DNA from 2 places in the Micromonospora sp. NPDC048887 genome. Region 2 is predicted to be linked to the other one. Evidence: predicted binding sites of a transcription regulator. Region 2 holds the regulator's gene; the other holds the start of a gene.
What was found. Region 2 encodes HrcA, which represses chaperone genes, less so after heat shock. Its sites were predicted from a motif close to GGTTNGCACNCTCNNNNNGAGNGTGCNAACC; they were not measured.

Region 1: the regulator HrcA is predicted to act here: its motif matches at 2,777-2,807, upstream of groES (co-chaperone GroES).

Annotation. Positions count from the first base shown of each region.
Region 1 is NZ_JBEZGA010000013.1:122,673-129,663, reverse strand. Features, by position in the region: gene AB0C17_RS20770 (molybdopterin-dependent oxidoreductase) at 1-492, opposite strand, end outside; gene groL (chaperonin GroEL) at 616-2,259, opposite strand; gene groES (co-chaperone GroES) at 2,330-2,644, opposite strand; gene AB0C17_RS20755 (methyltransferase domain-containing protein) at 2,899-4,131, shown strand; gene ybaK (Cys-tRNA(Pro) deacylase) at 4,186-4,665, shown strand; gene AB0C17_RS20745 (substrate-binding domain-containing protein) at 4,869-5,972, shown strand; gene AB0C17_RS20740 (ATP-binding cassette domain-containing protein) at 6,082-6,891, shown strand; gene AB0C17_RS20735 (ABC transporter permease) at 6,888-6,991, shown strand, end outside.
Region 2 is NZ_JBEZGA010000002.1:58,480-65,470, forward strand. Features, by position in the region: gene AB0C17_RS03400 (enoyl-CoA hydratase-related protein) at 1-155, opposite strand, end outside; gene hemW (radical SAM family heme chaperone HemW) at 175-1,398, shown strand; gene AB0C17_RS03410 (DUF4870 domain-containing protein) at 1,438-2,031, opposite strand; gene hrcA (heat-inducible transcriptional repressor HrcA) at 2,264-3,286, shown strand; gene dnaJ (molecular chaperone DnaJ) at 3,360-4,505, shown strand; gene AB0C17_RS03425 (16S rRNA (uracil(1498)-N(3))-methyltransferase) at 4,507-5,241, shown strand; gene AB0C17_RS03430 (SDR family oxidoreductase) at 5,356-6,117, opposite strand; gene AB0C17_RS03435 (histidine triad nucleotide-binding protein) at 6,198-6,542, shown strand; gene AB0C17_RS03440 (serine hydrolase domain-containing protein) at 6,539-6,991, shown strand, end outside.

The DNA of each region.
Region 1 (6,991 bases), on a different contig from region 2:
GCCGCGTCGCGCGGCGTCGGACCGGTCGCGTCCCGGTCGCTTCCGATCCGCCGGTTCGGCGCCCAGCGGACCGGCCACGAACGCCCGGAGGGTCAGCGCGCCCAGGCCGCCGCCGACCAGGGAGGGCAGCGCGTCGAACGCGTCCGCGCCGGCTCGGGTCAGCGCGGCGGCGACGCCGAGCACGGCGAACGCGGCGATGCCGGCCAGGCCGATCGCCAGGCGCCGGACCGCCGCCAGGCCGAGCAGCGCCCCGAAGGCGGCCAGCAGCAGCGCCGTACCGACCAGCAGGGCGATCTTGTCGTACGTGCCGAAGACGTCGATGGCGAACTGCTTGAGCGACTCGGGCACCAGGTCCACGACGAGTCCGCCGACGGCGACGAGCGGAGCGGACCGGGGACCGGTCAGGACCGCCACGGGTTCGGCGGTGCCGAGTGCCACCACGGCGGCGACGACACCGGCCAGCGCCGCGCGGCGGCGGGAGAGGGTGCTCACGGCACCCAGTCTGATCGACCCGCCGGTGCGGCTGCCAATTCCGTCAGCGTTCCGTAAGGACATACGCGTCAGGGCACACCACCTGTCGGCGGTGTGCCCTGACGTCGGGCCGTACTGCTCGGGTCAGAAGCCCGGGCCGTGCTGGTGGCCGTGGCCGTGCGAGTGGCCGTGCCCACCGGCGGCCGGCTCCGGCTCGGCCGGCTTCTCCACCACGAGGCTCTCGGTGGTGAGCAGCAGGCCGGCGATCGAGGCGGCGTTGCTGACCGCGTTGCGGGTCACCTTCACCGGGTCGATGATGCCGGACTTGGCCAGGTCGACGTACTCGCCGGTGGCGGCGTCGAGGCCGTGGCCCCAGTCCTGGCCGACGACCTTCTGCACCACGACGTAGCCGTCGTGGCCGGCGTTCTGGGCGATCCAGCGCAGCGGCTCGACCAGCGACTTGCGCACGATCGAGACGCCGACCTTCTCGTCACCGGTGAAGCCCAGGTCGTCGTCGAGCGCCGGCAGGATCTGGGCCAGGGCGGCGCCGCCACCCGGGACCGTGCCCTCCTCGACCGCGGCCTTGGTCGCGGCGATGGCGTCCTCGATGCGGTGCTTGCGCTCCTTCATCTCGACCTCGGTGGCCGCGCCGACCTTGATCACAGCGATGCCGCCGGAGAGCTTCGCCAGCCGCTCGGCCAGCTTCTCCCGGTCCCACTCGGAGTCGGAGGCCTCGATCTCCTTGCGGATCTGCGCGACCCGGTCGGCGACCTCGGCGGCCTGGCCGCCACCGTCGACGACTGTGGTGTTCTCCTTGTCGACCACGACGCGCCGGGCGGTGCCGAGCACCTCCAGGCCGACCTGGTCGAGCTTGTAGCCCAGCTCCGGGGCGACCAGCTCGGCGCCGGTCAGGATCGCCATGTCCTGGAGCATCGCCTTGCGGCGGTCGCCGAAGCCGGGGGCCTTGACCGCGCAGACCTTGACGGTCTTGCGCAGCGCGTTGACCACGAGCGTCGACAGGGCCTGGCCCTCGACGTCCTCGGCGACGATGAGCAGCGGCTTGTTGTTCTGGAGGACCTTCTCCAGCAGCGGCAGCAGCTCCTCGATCGCCGAGATCTTCTGGGTGGTGATCAGGATGTACGGGTCCTCCAGGACCGCCTCCTGCGCCTCCAGGTCGGTGACGAAGTTCGGGGAGATGAAGCCCTTGTCGAACTGGAGACCCTCGGTCACCTCCAGCTCGGTGGTGAGCGCGGAGCCCTCCTCGACGGTGATGACGCCGTCGCGGCCGACCTTCTCCATCGCCTCGGCGATCAGCTCGCCGATCGCGGCGTCCTGCGCGGAGACGGTGGCGACGTGCGCGATCGACTCCTTGCTGGAGACCTCGACGGCCTTGCCGAGCAGCGCCTCGGAGACCTTGGCGGCCGCCGCGTCGATGCCCCGCTTCAGGCCGGTCGGGTTGGTGCCGGCGGCCACGTTGCGCAGGCCCTCGCGGACCATGGCCTGGGCCAGCACGGTGGCGGTGGTGGTCCCGTCGCCGGCGACGTCGTTGGTCTTGGTCGCCACCTCCTTGACCAGCTGCGCGCCGAGGTTCTCGTACGGGTTGGTGAGCTCGATCTCCTTGGCGATGGTCACGCCGTCGTTGGTGATCGTGGGCGCACCGAACTTCTTGTCCAGGACGACGTTGCGCCCGCGCGGGCCGAGGGTGACCTTCACCGCGTCCGCGAGGGCGTTGACACCGTGCTCGAGCAGGTGCCGGGCATCGTCCGAGAAGCTGAGGATCTTCGCCATCAGTATCCCTTCGAAGCGACGTTGCCCCGGCCCGGCGAGCCGGACCGGGGCAACGACACTGATCGGTTGCTTACTTCTCGATGACCGCGAGGACGTCGCGGGCGGAGAGCACCAGGTACTCCTCGCCGGCGTACTTGACCTCGGTGCCGCCGTACTTCGAGTAGAGGACGGTGTCGCCGACCTTCACGTCGATCGGCACGCGGTTGCCCTTGTCGTCGATCCGGCCCGGGCCGACAGCGAGGACGGTGCCCTCCTGCGGCTTCTCCTTGGCGGTGTCGGGGATCACGATGCCCGAGGCGGTGGTGGTCTCGGCCTCGTTCGCCTGGACCACGATGCGGTCCTCGAGCGGCTTGATCGCAACCTTGGTCGCGGTAGTCACGGGCATACCCTCCCGGGTACTTGGTGTCGTTGCCGGCCGGCACGCCGACCAGCGTCAATCTGCCACATGCCACCGGGCGGGGCCGTCGTCGCGGGTGCCGGTCCGCCTGGCGCTCAACCCCCGGGCACGAGGCTCGGGCGTTGGCACCCTCAGGGTGAGAGTGCTAATCGCAGGTTATTCCTCGGCTAGCACTCCGTCAAGGAGAGTGCCAACGCGTCGCCCTCCGTGTCGCGCCGGAACCGGCCCGGGAGAATGGGCGCGTGGATCTCGACCAGCTCGCCGTGCTGCGTACCCCCGAGGGGTCGGCGGCGCTCGCCGCGGCCGGGCGGGTGGCCGGCGGCGACCCGCTGGCGGCGGCGGCCGCGCTGCGCTCGGCCGGGATCCCGGGCGACCTCGCCGCCGCCGCGCTCACCCAGGCGGAGCTGCGCCGCCGGGCGGCGGGCAAGTTCGGCCCGGCCGCCGCCGGGATGTTCCTCACCCGGGCGGGACTGGAGCAGGCCACCCGCCGCGCGGTCGCCGACCGGCGGGCCGCGCGGCTGCGGGCCGCGGGCGTGACCACGCTCGCCGACCTGGGGTGCGGCCTGGGCGCCGACGCGCTCGCCGCGGGCCGCGCCGGCATCCGGGTGTACGCGGTGGAGGCCGACCCGCTGACCGCCGCGATGGCCGCCGCGAACGCCGAGGCGGCCGGGCTCGCCGGCCTGGTGACTGTCGAGTGCGGCGACGCCACGGCCTTCGACGTGACGGGTGTCGACGCCGTGTTCTGCGATCCGGCGCGGCGGCGGGCCGGCACCGGGCGGCGCGTGTTCGACCCGAACGCCTACTCGCCACCGTGGGACTTCGTCACCGGCCTGGCCGCGCGGGTGCCGCGCACAGTGGTCAAGGTGGCGCCCGGGCTGGACCACGCGCTGATCCCGGCCGCCGCCGAGGCGGAGTGGGTGAGCGTGGACGGCGACCTGGTCGAGGCCGCGCTCTGGTGCGGCGAGCTGGCCGGCGTCCCCCGCCGAGCCACCCTGCTGCGCGAGAAGGAAGGGCCCCTTCTTAACGCCTCCGGTAGTAAAAGGGTCCCTTCCTATCACCTCACCGGCACCGGCGCGGCCGAGGCGGAGGTGGGGCCGGTCCGGCGCTTCCTGTACGACCCGGACCCGGCGGTGGTCCGCGCCCACCTGGTCGCCGAGCTGGCCACCGACCTGGACGCCACGCTCGCCGACCCGTCGATCGCCTACCTGTACGCCGACGAGGCCCGGCCCACCCCGTTCGCCCGCTGTATGGAGATCACCGACGTGCTGCCGTTCTCGTTGAAGCGGCTGCGCGCCCTGCTGCGGGAGCGGCGGGTCGGCCGGGTGGAGATCCGCAAGCGCGGGTCGGCGCTGGAGCCGGAGAAGCTGCGCCGTGACCTGCGGCTGTCCGGCGACGAGGCGGCCGGCCTGACGCTGACCCGGGTCGCGGGCGACCCCACAGTGCTCGTCTGCCGGCCGGTTCCGGCCGGCGGCTGACCCGGCACGCGGTTTCGGCTCGCGCCCGGCCCCCGGCCGGGCTAGCTTGAGCCGGTGGCTGGCCCTGGCACTCCGGCGATCGCGTTGCTGAGCAAGCGGAAGATCGCGCACAGCACCCACACCTACGACGTCTCGCCGGACGCGCCGAACTACGGCGCGCTCGTCGCCGCCGCGCTCGGGGTGGCGCCGGAGCGGGTGTTCAAGTCGCTCGTCACCGAGGTCGACGGCGGGCTGACCGTGGCGGTGGTGCCGGTGACCGGTGAGCTGGACCTGAAGGCGCTCGCCGCCGCGGCCGGCGGCAAGCGGGCGACGATGGCGGACCGGGCCGTGGCCGAGCGGGCGACCGGATACGTGCGCGGCGGGATCAGTCCGCTCGCGCAGCGCAAGCGGCTACCGACGGTCATCGACGCCTCCGCGCTGGCACACCCGACGGTGTACGTCTCGGCGGGGCGGCGCGGCCTCCAGGTGCAGCTCGCGCCGACGGATCTGGTGGCGCTCACCGGGGCGGCGACGGCATCGATCGCCGCCGTCTGAGCGGGCGCGTGACGGTGCGTGTGGGAGCGTTCCCGGCGCACCCCTCCCGGCGGTGTCTCGCGGGTGACAACCGCGTTGCTGAATTGTTACCGCCGCCAACAAACTTCTGACCTCGGCAGTCTTGCGGCACATGGGTGACGGGGAATACGTTGCCGGGCACAACAAAACATCACCACTCCCCCACCTCCGAAAGGACCCTGCACATGCGCAAGGGCTTCCTCACCTTCGCGGCCGTCGGTCTCCTCGCGACCGGCAGCATGGCCGCCTGCGGCGACGACGGCGGCTCCTCGAACGAGGCCGGCGGCTCCAACGCCAAGAAGCCGAAGATCGGCGTGATCCTGCCGGACAGCAAGTCCTCCGCCCGCTGGGAGGGCGCGGACCGCAAGTACCTGGAGGCGGCCTTCAAGGCCGCCGGCGTCGACTACACGATCCAGAACGCCCAGGGCGACAAGTCCGCCTTCTCCACCATCGCCGACGGCATGCTGACCAGCGGCGTCACCGCGCTCATGATCGTCAACCTGGACTCCGGCACCGGCAAGGCCGTGCTGGAGAAGGCCAAGTCGCAGGGCGTGGCCACTATCGACTACGACCGGCTGACGCTGGGCGGCTCGGCCCAGTACTACGTCAGCTTCGACAACGAGGCGGTCGGCAAGCTCCAGGGCGAGGGACTGAGCAAGTGCCTCACCGACAAGGGCGCGCAGAAGCCGAAGATCGCCTACCTGAACGGCTCCCAGACCGACAACAACGCCACCCTGTTCAAGAACGGCTACGACTCGATCCTCAAGCCGAAGTTCGACGCGGGTGAGTACACGAAGGGCCCGGACCAGAACGTCCCGGACTGGGACAACGCGCAGGCCGGCGTGATCTTCGAGCAGATGCTCACCCAGGAGAAGGGCAAGATCGACGGCGTCCTGGCCGCCAACGACGGCCTGGGCAACGCGGCCATCTCCGTACTGAAGAAGAACCAGCTCAACGGCAAGGTGCCGGTGACCGGCCAGGACGCCACGGTCCAGGGCCTGCAGAACATCCTCGCCGGTGACCAGTGCATGACCGTCTACAAGGCGGTCAAGAAGGAGGCGGACGCCGCCGCCGACCTGGCCATCGCACTCGCCAAGGGCGAGCGCAAGGACACCGGCCAGACGGTCAAGGACCCGGAGGGCAAGCGGGACGTCCCGTCCGTGCTGCTGGAGCCCAAGGCCATCTACAAGGACAACGTCAAGGACGTGGTGGCCGACGGCTACGTCACCAAGGAAGAGCTCTGCACCGGCGCCTTCGCCAAGCTCTGCACCGACGCCGGCGTGAGCTGACCCAGCTGACCCACCCGGCTCAAGCGACGCCCGGTACGGGGGAACCCGTGCCGGGCGGCGCCCGCGCCGGACGGGATCCGAGACCTCCCTCCGCCCAAAGGAGAACCCCGTGTCCGCAACCCCCCTGCTGGAGCTACGCGGGATCGACAAGAGCTTCGGTCCCGTCCAGGTGCTGCGCGACGTCGCCTTCGCCGCGCACCCGGGCGAGGTGACCGCCCTCGTCGGCGACAACGGCGCCGGCAAGTCGACCCTGGTCAAGTGCATCAGCGGTATCCACCCCACCGACGCCGGCGAGTTCCTCTTCGACGGCCGGCCGGTGACCATCAACAGCCCCCGCGACGCCGCCGACCTCGGGATCGAGGTGGTCTACCAGGACCTCGCGCTCTGCGACAACCTCGACATCGTGCAGAACATGTTCCTCGGCCGGGAGAAGCGCAGCGGCATCGTGCTCGACGAGCCGACCATGGAGCAGATGGCCGCCGAGACGCTCGCCGGACTGAGCGTGCGCACCGTGAAGTCGCTGCGCCAGCACGTGGCCAGCCTCTCCGGCGGCCAGCGGCAGACCGTCGCCATCGCCAAGGCCGTGCTCTGGAACAGCCGGCTCGTCATCCTGGACGAGCCGACCGCCGCGCTCGGCGTCGCGCAGACCGCCCAGGTGCTGGAACTGGTCCGCCGGCTGGCCGACAACGGCCTGGCCGTGGTGCTCATCTCGCACAACATGAACGACGTCTTCGCCGTCTCCGACCGGATCGCCGCGCTCTACCTCGGCCAGATGGTCGCCCAGGTCAAGACCACCGACATCACCCACTCGCAGGTGGTCGAGCTGATCACCGCGGGCCGGTCCGGCAACCTCGGTCTCACCACCGAGCCGGGCAACGGCACCGAATCCGCCGACGCAACCTCGGGAGCCCTCCGATGACCGCCACCGCCGTGAAGAAGGAGGGGCCGGCCGCCGTCACGCCCGCACCCTCCGTCGGCGACCACGTCCGCAACTACCTCGCCCGGGTACGCGGCGGCGA
Region 2 (6,991 bases):
CGTACCGCGTCGTCGGCGACCGCGTCGGCCAGCCCGGCCAGCAGCTGGGTCATCAGGGGCGTGGAGAGCGCGTTGCGATTGTGCGGGCTGTCCAGGGTGAGGGTGGTCACCCCACGGGCCGTGGCGACTCGCACGAGAGCGTCCGGAGAGGTCATGCCGGGCACACTAGTGGCCATGCCCGGCGTCCTTCCAGAAGGCGAACCCGTCCCGCGCGACGGATCGCTGCCCGCCACCGCCCGTCGCGCCGTCGGCGCGCGCGGCTTCGGCGTGTACGTCCACGTCCCGTTCTGCGCCAGCCGGTGCGGTTACTGCGACTTCAACACGTACACCGCCGCGGAGCTGGGCGGCGGGGCGAGCCGGGAGACGTACGCCGACTCCGTGCTGGCCGAACTGGCGCTGGCCGCCCGGGTGCTGGGCGACTCGCCGCCGCAGCGGGTGGACACCGTGTTCGTCGGCGGCGGCACGCCGACCCTGCTGCCCGCCGACGACCTGGCCCGGATCCTCGACGGCATCGACCGCGTCTGGGGGCTGGCCGCCGACGCCGAGGTGACCACCGAGGCCAACCCCGAGTCGGTGAGCCCGGAGTCGCTCAAGACGCTGCGGGCGGCCGGCTACACCCGGATCTCGCTGGGCATGCAGTCCGCCGCGCCGGGGGTGCTCGCGGTGCTCGACCGGCGGCACAGCGCGGGCCGGGCCGCCGCCGCCGCGCTGGAGGCCCGCGACGCCGGGTTCGAGCACGTCAACCTGGACCTGATCTACGGCACGCCGGGCGAGACAGCAGAGGACTTCGCCACCTCGCTGGCCCAGGTGGTCGACGCCGGGGTGGACCACGTCAGCGCGTACGCCCTGATCGTGGAGGACGGCACCCGGCTGGCCGCGCGGATGCGCCGGGGTGAGCTGCCGTACCCCTCCGACGATGTGGCGGCGGACCGTTACCTGGCCGCGGAGGAGGCGCTCGGCGCGGCCGGATTCTCCTGGTACGAGGTGTCGAACTGGGCCCGCTCGGCGGCGGCCCGGTGCCGGCACAACCTGCTCTACTGGACCGGCGCCGACTGGTGGGGCCTGGGCCCGGGGGCGCACAGCCACGTCGGCGGCGTGCGCTGGTGGAACGTCAAGCACCCGAGCGCGTACGCGGCGCGGCTGGCCGAGGGCGCCTCGCCCGCACTGGCCCGGGAACAGCTCAGCCCGGGCGAACAGCACATGGAGGACGTGATGCTGCGGGTGCGGCTCGCCTCCGGGCTGCCGCTGGACGTGCTGGACGCCGGCGGCCGGACGGGCGCCGAGCGGGCCCGGGACGCCGGGCTGCTCGACGCCGGGGCGTACGCGCGAGGGCTTGTGGTGCTGACGCTGCGCGGCCGGCTGCTGGCCGACGCGGTGGTACGCGACCTGCTGCCGTGACCGGCACCGGCCGGCCGCCCCCTCGGCCGGCCGGCGGTGTCACTTGACGAAGTTGTAGGTCATCGGATAGCGGTACAGCACGCCCTCGTTGGCCTTGACCCCGCCGATGATCCCGAAGATCAGCGGCACCAGCCAGACCAGCATCGGGACGAAGAACAGGATCCCGCAGGTGATGACCGTGATCACCCAGGCGAGCACGCTGGCGATGGTCCAGGTGATCTGGAAGTTCAGCGCCGAGACCGCGTGGGCGCGGACGGTCGGCGACTGCTGACCCCGGGTCATCATCGCGATCAGCGGGGCGACCCAGCCGAGCAGGCCGCCGCCGACGATGACACCGGCCGCGCCGCCGAAGTGCGCCACCAGGGCCCACGTCTTCTCGTCGCTGTTCGCGTATCCGGCGGGGCCGTAGCCGCCACCGGCGGGGTAGCCGGCGCCGTAGCCGGGCGTGCCGCCCGGCGGGGGGTAGCCGCCCGGAGGCGGATAGTCGCCGGGCGGGGGATAGCCGCCGGCACCCGGAGCCCCGGACAGTGGAGCGGTGGGCGGTTCGCTGCCCGGCGACGAGCCGTATGGCGCCGACGGGTCGGGCTGGGGTCCGTAGTCCCCTGCCCCCGGTGGGCGAGGAGGTTCAGTCATGGTCGCCACGGTAGGTGCACGGGTCAACTCGCACCAGAGCGACACAGACCGACGATGACCGGCTGTTCGGGCCGATCGGGCCGGGCCGTGTGGCGGGCCGCACCGCGGGTCCGTCAGGCGCTCGTCGCGTCGGCGGGGATGCCGACGTAGACTGGCACTCGCTACAGTCGAGTGCCAGCCGCCCGGCGGATGCCGCGCGCCGGCCCGACCGAGCTGCGTCAGGAGGTGGGACATGGGTCTCGACGACCGCAAACTCGCCGTGCTGCGCGCGATCGTCGAGGACTACGTCGCCACGCAGGAGCCGGTCGGCAGCAAGGCCCTCGTCGAACGGCACCAGCTCGGTGTCTCGCCGGCCACCGTGCGCAACGACATGGCGGTGCTGGAGGAGGAGGGCTACATCCGGCAGCCGCACACCAGCGCCGGCCGGGTGCCCACCGACCGCGGCTACCGCCTCTTCGTCGACCGGCTCTCCCGGGTCAAGCCGCTGAGCCCGGCCGAGCGCCGGGCGATCGAGCGCTTCCTCGTCGGCGCCGTCGACCTGGACGACGTGGTGCACCGCACGGTCCGGCTGCTCGCGCAGCTCACCCGGCAGGTCGCCGTGGTGCAGTACCCGAGCCTGGCCCGCTCCAAGGTGCGCCACCTGGAGCTGGTGCCGATCTCCACCACCCGGCTGATGGTCGTCATGATCGCCGACACCGGCCGGGTCGAGCAGCGGCTGGTCGAGCTGCCCGCCCCGGTGCCCGCCGACGACGTGACCGACCTGCGCCGGCTGGTGAACGAGAAACTCGTCGGCTGCCAGCTCGCCGAGACGCCGCCGCTGGTGCAGGCGCTCGTCGAGGAGTCCGCGCCGCATCTGCGCCCGGCCATGACGACGCTCTCCACAGTGCTGCTGGAAACCCTCGTGGAACGGCACGAGGAGCGCCTCGCGCTGGCCGGGCAGGCCAACCTCACCCGGGGTGGCCTGCTCGACTTCCAGGGTTCGCTGCGGCCCATCCTGGAGGCGCTCGAAGAAGAGGTCGTACTGCTCAAGCTGATCGGCGAGACGGAGCCGAGCACCACCCGGGTGCTCATCGGCGACGAGAACGAATTCGACAACCTGCGGGCCGCCTCGGTGGTCAGCACCGGCTACGGACCGGGCAGCACGATCGTCGGTGGTCTCGGCGTGCTCGGGCCGACCCGGATGGACTACCCCGGCAATATCGCCATGGTGAGAGCCGTGGCACGCTACGTGGGCGAACTGCTGGCCCAGAACTGACCAGTCAGGGCCGACGGCCGGTTCCGGCCGACGACCGGAGCGACGCGAGACGAACATGAGGACACCTAACGCAGTGGCCAGGGACTACTACGGCATTCTCGGCGTGAGCCGGGACGCCTCCGACGACGAGATCAAGCGCGCCTACCGCAAGCTGGCGCGGCAGTTCCACCCGGACGTCAATCCGGACCCGGAGGCCCAGGAGAAGTTCAAGGACATCAACGCCGCGTACGAGGTCCTCTCGGACGACCGGAAACGGCAGATCGTCGACCTGGGTGGCGACCCGCTCGCGCCGGGCGGCGGTGGCATGGGCGGCCCGGGCGGGCCCGGCGGCGCCGGTCCGTTCGTCGGTTTCCAGGACATCATGGACGCGTTCTTCGGCGGTGCCGCGGGCGGCAGCCGGGGGCCCCGTCCGCGTACCCGCCCCGGCGCGGACGCGATCCTGCGCCTGGAACTGGACCTCAACGAGACCGCGTTCGGCGTCGAGGCGCCGATCACCGTCGACACCGCTGTGCTCTGCACCACCTGCTCCGGCGCCGGCACCGCCGCCGGCACCCACCTGGCGACCTGCGAGGCGTGCGGTGGCCGGGGCGAGGTGCAGTCGGTGCAGCGGACCTTCCTCGGCCAGGTGGTCTCCGCCCGGCCGTGCACCGTCTGCCAGGGCTACGGCACCACCATCCCGCACCCCTGCCCGACGTGCGCCGGTGACGGCCGGGTGCGTACCCGCCGCTCGCTGACCGTCAAGATCCCGGCCGGGGTCGAGGACGGCATGCGGATCCGGCTGGCCCAGCAGGGCGAGGTCGGCCCGGGTGGCGGCACCGCTGGTGACCTCTACGTCGAGATCCACGAGCGGCCGCACGACGTCTACTCCCGCAAGGGCGACGACCTGCACTGCCGGGTCACCGTCCCGATGACCGCCGCCGCGCTCGGCACCCGGCTGACCATCAAGACGCTGGACAGCGAGGAAGCCGTCGACGTCAAGCCCGGCACCCAGCCCGGCAGCACGCTGCGGCTGCGCGCCCGGGGCGTACCGCACCTGCGCGGCACCGGCCGGGGTGACCTCTACGTGCACCTGGACGTGCGTACCCCGACCAAGCTCGACGCCGACCAGGAGCGGATGCTGCGCGACTTCGCCAAGACGCGCGGCGAGGAGGTCGCCGAGCTGACCAAGCAGGGCGGCTTCTTCTCCCGGATGCGCGACGCCTTCAACGGGCACGCCTGAGGTGTCCGCCCCGCTGTTCCTGGTCGAGGCGCTGCCCACCGCTGACACGCTGACGCTGGACGGCCCGGAGGGCCACCACGCGGCCACCGTGCAGCGGCTGCGCGTCGGCGAGGAACTGCTGCTCGCCGACGGCCGGGGCGGCACCGCCGCCGCCGTGGTCACCGCCGTCGGCCGCGGGACGCTCGACCTGCGGGTCACCAGCCGGGGGTACGCGGACGCGCCGGTGCCCCGGCTGGTCGTGGTGCAGGGCATCGCCAAGGGCGACCGGGGCGAACTCGCCGTGCAGGCGATGACCGAGGTCGGGGTGGACGAGATCGTGCCCTGGGCGGCGTCCCGCTCGGTGGCGCAGTGGCGCGGCGAGCGGGGCGAACGGGCCCGGCAGAAGTGGGTCGCGACCGCCCGGGAGGCGGCCAAGCAGGCCCGCCGCCCGTGGCTGCCGGTGGTGGCCGGCGCACCTGACGAGTCCACCGCCTCGGTGGCCCGCCGGATCGCCGGTGCGGCCGGCGCGTTCGTGCTGCACGAGGGCGCCCGGGACCGGCTGACCACAGTCGACCTGCCGACGGCCGGCGAGATCGTGCTCGTGGTCGGGCCGGAGGGCGGCATCGCCGATCACGAGCTGGCCACCTTCACCGACGCGGGTGCCCGCCCGGTCCGCCTGGGCCCGACGGTCCTGCGCACGTCCACAGCAGGCGTGGCCGCCCTGACAGTCCTGGCCACCCGCCTGACCCACTGGTAACCCCCACCCGCGTTCTCCCCGCACGCGTCGATCTTGCAGTTTCGGCCCGCGTGGCGTCTCTTTTGTGACGTTTTGCCGGGGCTGAAAGTGCAAGATCGCCGGGGTCGGGGTGGGTCAGGAGCGGAGGTAGGAGGCGCCGTTCAGGTCGATGATCGTGCCTGCCGCCCACTCGGCCTCGGCGCTCGCCAGCCAGTGCACCGCCCCGGCGATCTCCTCCGGCCGGGCGACCCGGTGGAACGGGGACTGGGCGCGTACCGCCTCGCCCCGCTCGGCCTTCAGGTGCTCGTTCGTCATGTCGGTCTCGACGAAACCGGGCGCCACGCAGGCCACCCCGATGCCGTACGGCGCCAGCGCCACCGCCAGCGACTGGGCCATCGCGTTCATCCCCGCCTTGCTGGCCCCGTACGCCGGGTTGGCCGGCTCGCCCCGGAACGCGCCCCGGGACGACACGTTCACGATCCGGCCCCCGCGTTCGCGCATGTGCTGCGCGGCGCACCAGGCGGCGTTCGCGGCGCCGACCAGGTTGGTGTCCAGCACCTCCCGCCACCGTGCCCGCCACTGCTCGTAGCTGCTCTCGAAGACCGGGTGCGGGGGATCGGCCGGCCCGAACACGCCGGCGTTGTTCACCAGCACGTCGAGGCCGCCGAGCCGCTGGGCCGCCTCGTCCACCATGGCGCGTACCGCGTCGGGGTCGGCCATGTCCGCGCGGACCACGACGTGCCCGTCACCGGGCAGTTCGGCGCGCAGCCGCCCGGCCAGCTCGGCCGAGTCCCGGTGGTGGATCGCCACCCGGTCCCCGCTCGCGGCGAACGCCCGCGCCACCGCCCGCCCGATGCCCCGCGAGGCCCCCGTCACCAGCACCGCCCGTCCCGTCATGGCGGCCATCCTGCCGCACCGGGCCGGTCCGTCCGGCGGTGCCCCCGCCGCGCTCTGCGCCCTCTCCTTACACTGCTGCGATGGACTGCCTCTTCTGCCGGATCGTCGCCGGGGAGATCCCGGCCACCATCGTCCGCGAGACCGCCACCACGCTGGCCTTCCGCGACATCGACCCGAAGGCGCCCACCCACGTGCTGGTGATCCCGAAGGAGCACTACGCGGACGTGGCCACGCTGGCCCAGGGCGCACCCGAGCTGGCCGGCGAGGTGCTCCAGACCGCCGCCGTGGTGGCCGAGGAGGAGGGCCTGACCGTGGACGGGTTCCGGCTGATGTTCAACACCGGCCCGTACGGCGGCCAGGAGGTCTTCCACGTGCACGCCCACCTGCTCGGCGGCGCGCCACTCGGCCCGATGCTCTGCCGATGACCGACGTGTCCGACCGGCTCGGCCGGATGGTCCGCCAGGCCCAGGCCACCGGGCGGATCCCGGCGGTTTCGGCCGCCCTGCACCGGGCCGACCGGCCGCTGTGGACGTGCGCCGTCGGCGACACCGGCAACGACACCGCGCTCGGGCCGGAGACGGTGTTCCGGATCGGCTCGGTCACCAAGACCTTCACCGCGGCGCTGGTCATGCAGTGCCGCGACGACGGCCTGCTCGACCTGGACGACCCGATCGGGCGGCACCTCGACCTGCCCGCGCACGGCGACGCGACAGTACGCCGGCTGCTGTCGCACACCGCCGGCCTGCAACGCGAGCCGCACGGCGACGTGTGGGACAGCCTGCGCGCCCCGGCCGTCGACGAGCTGCTGGCCGGCCTGGCCCGGGTCGAGCGGGTGCTGCCCGCCGGTCGCCGCTTCCACTACTCCAACCTCGGC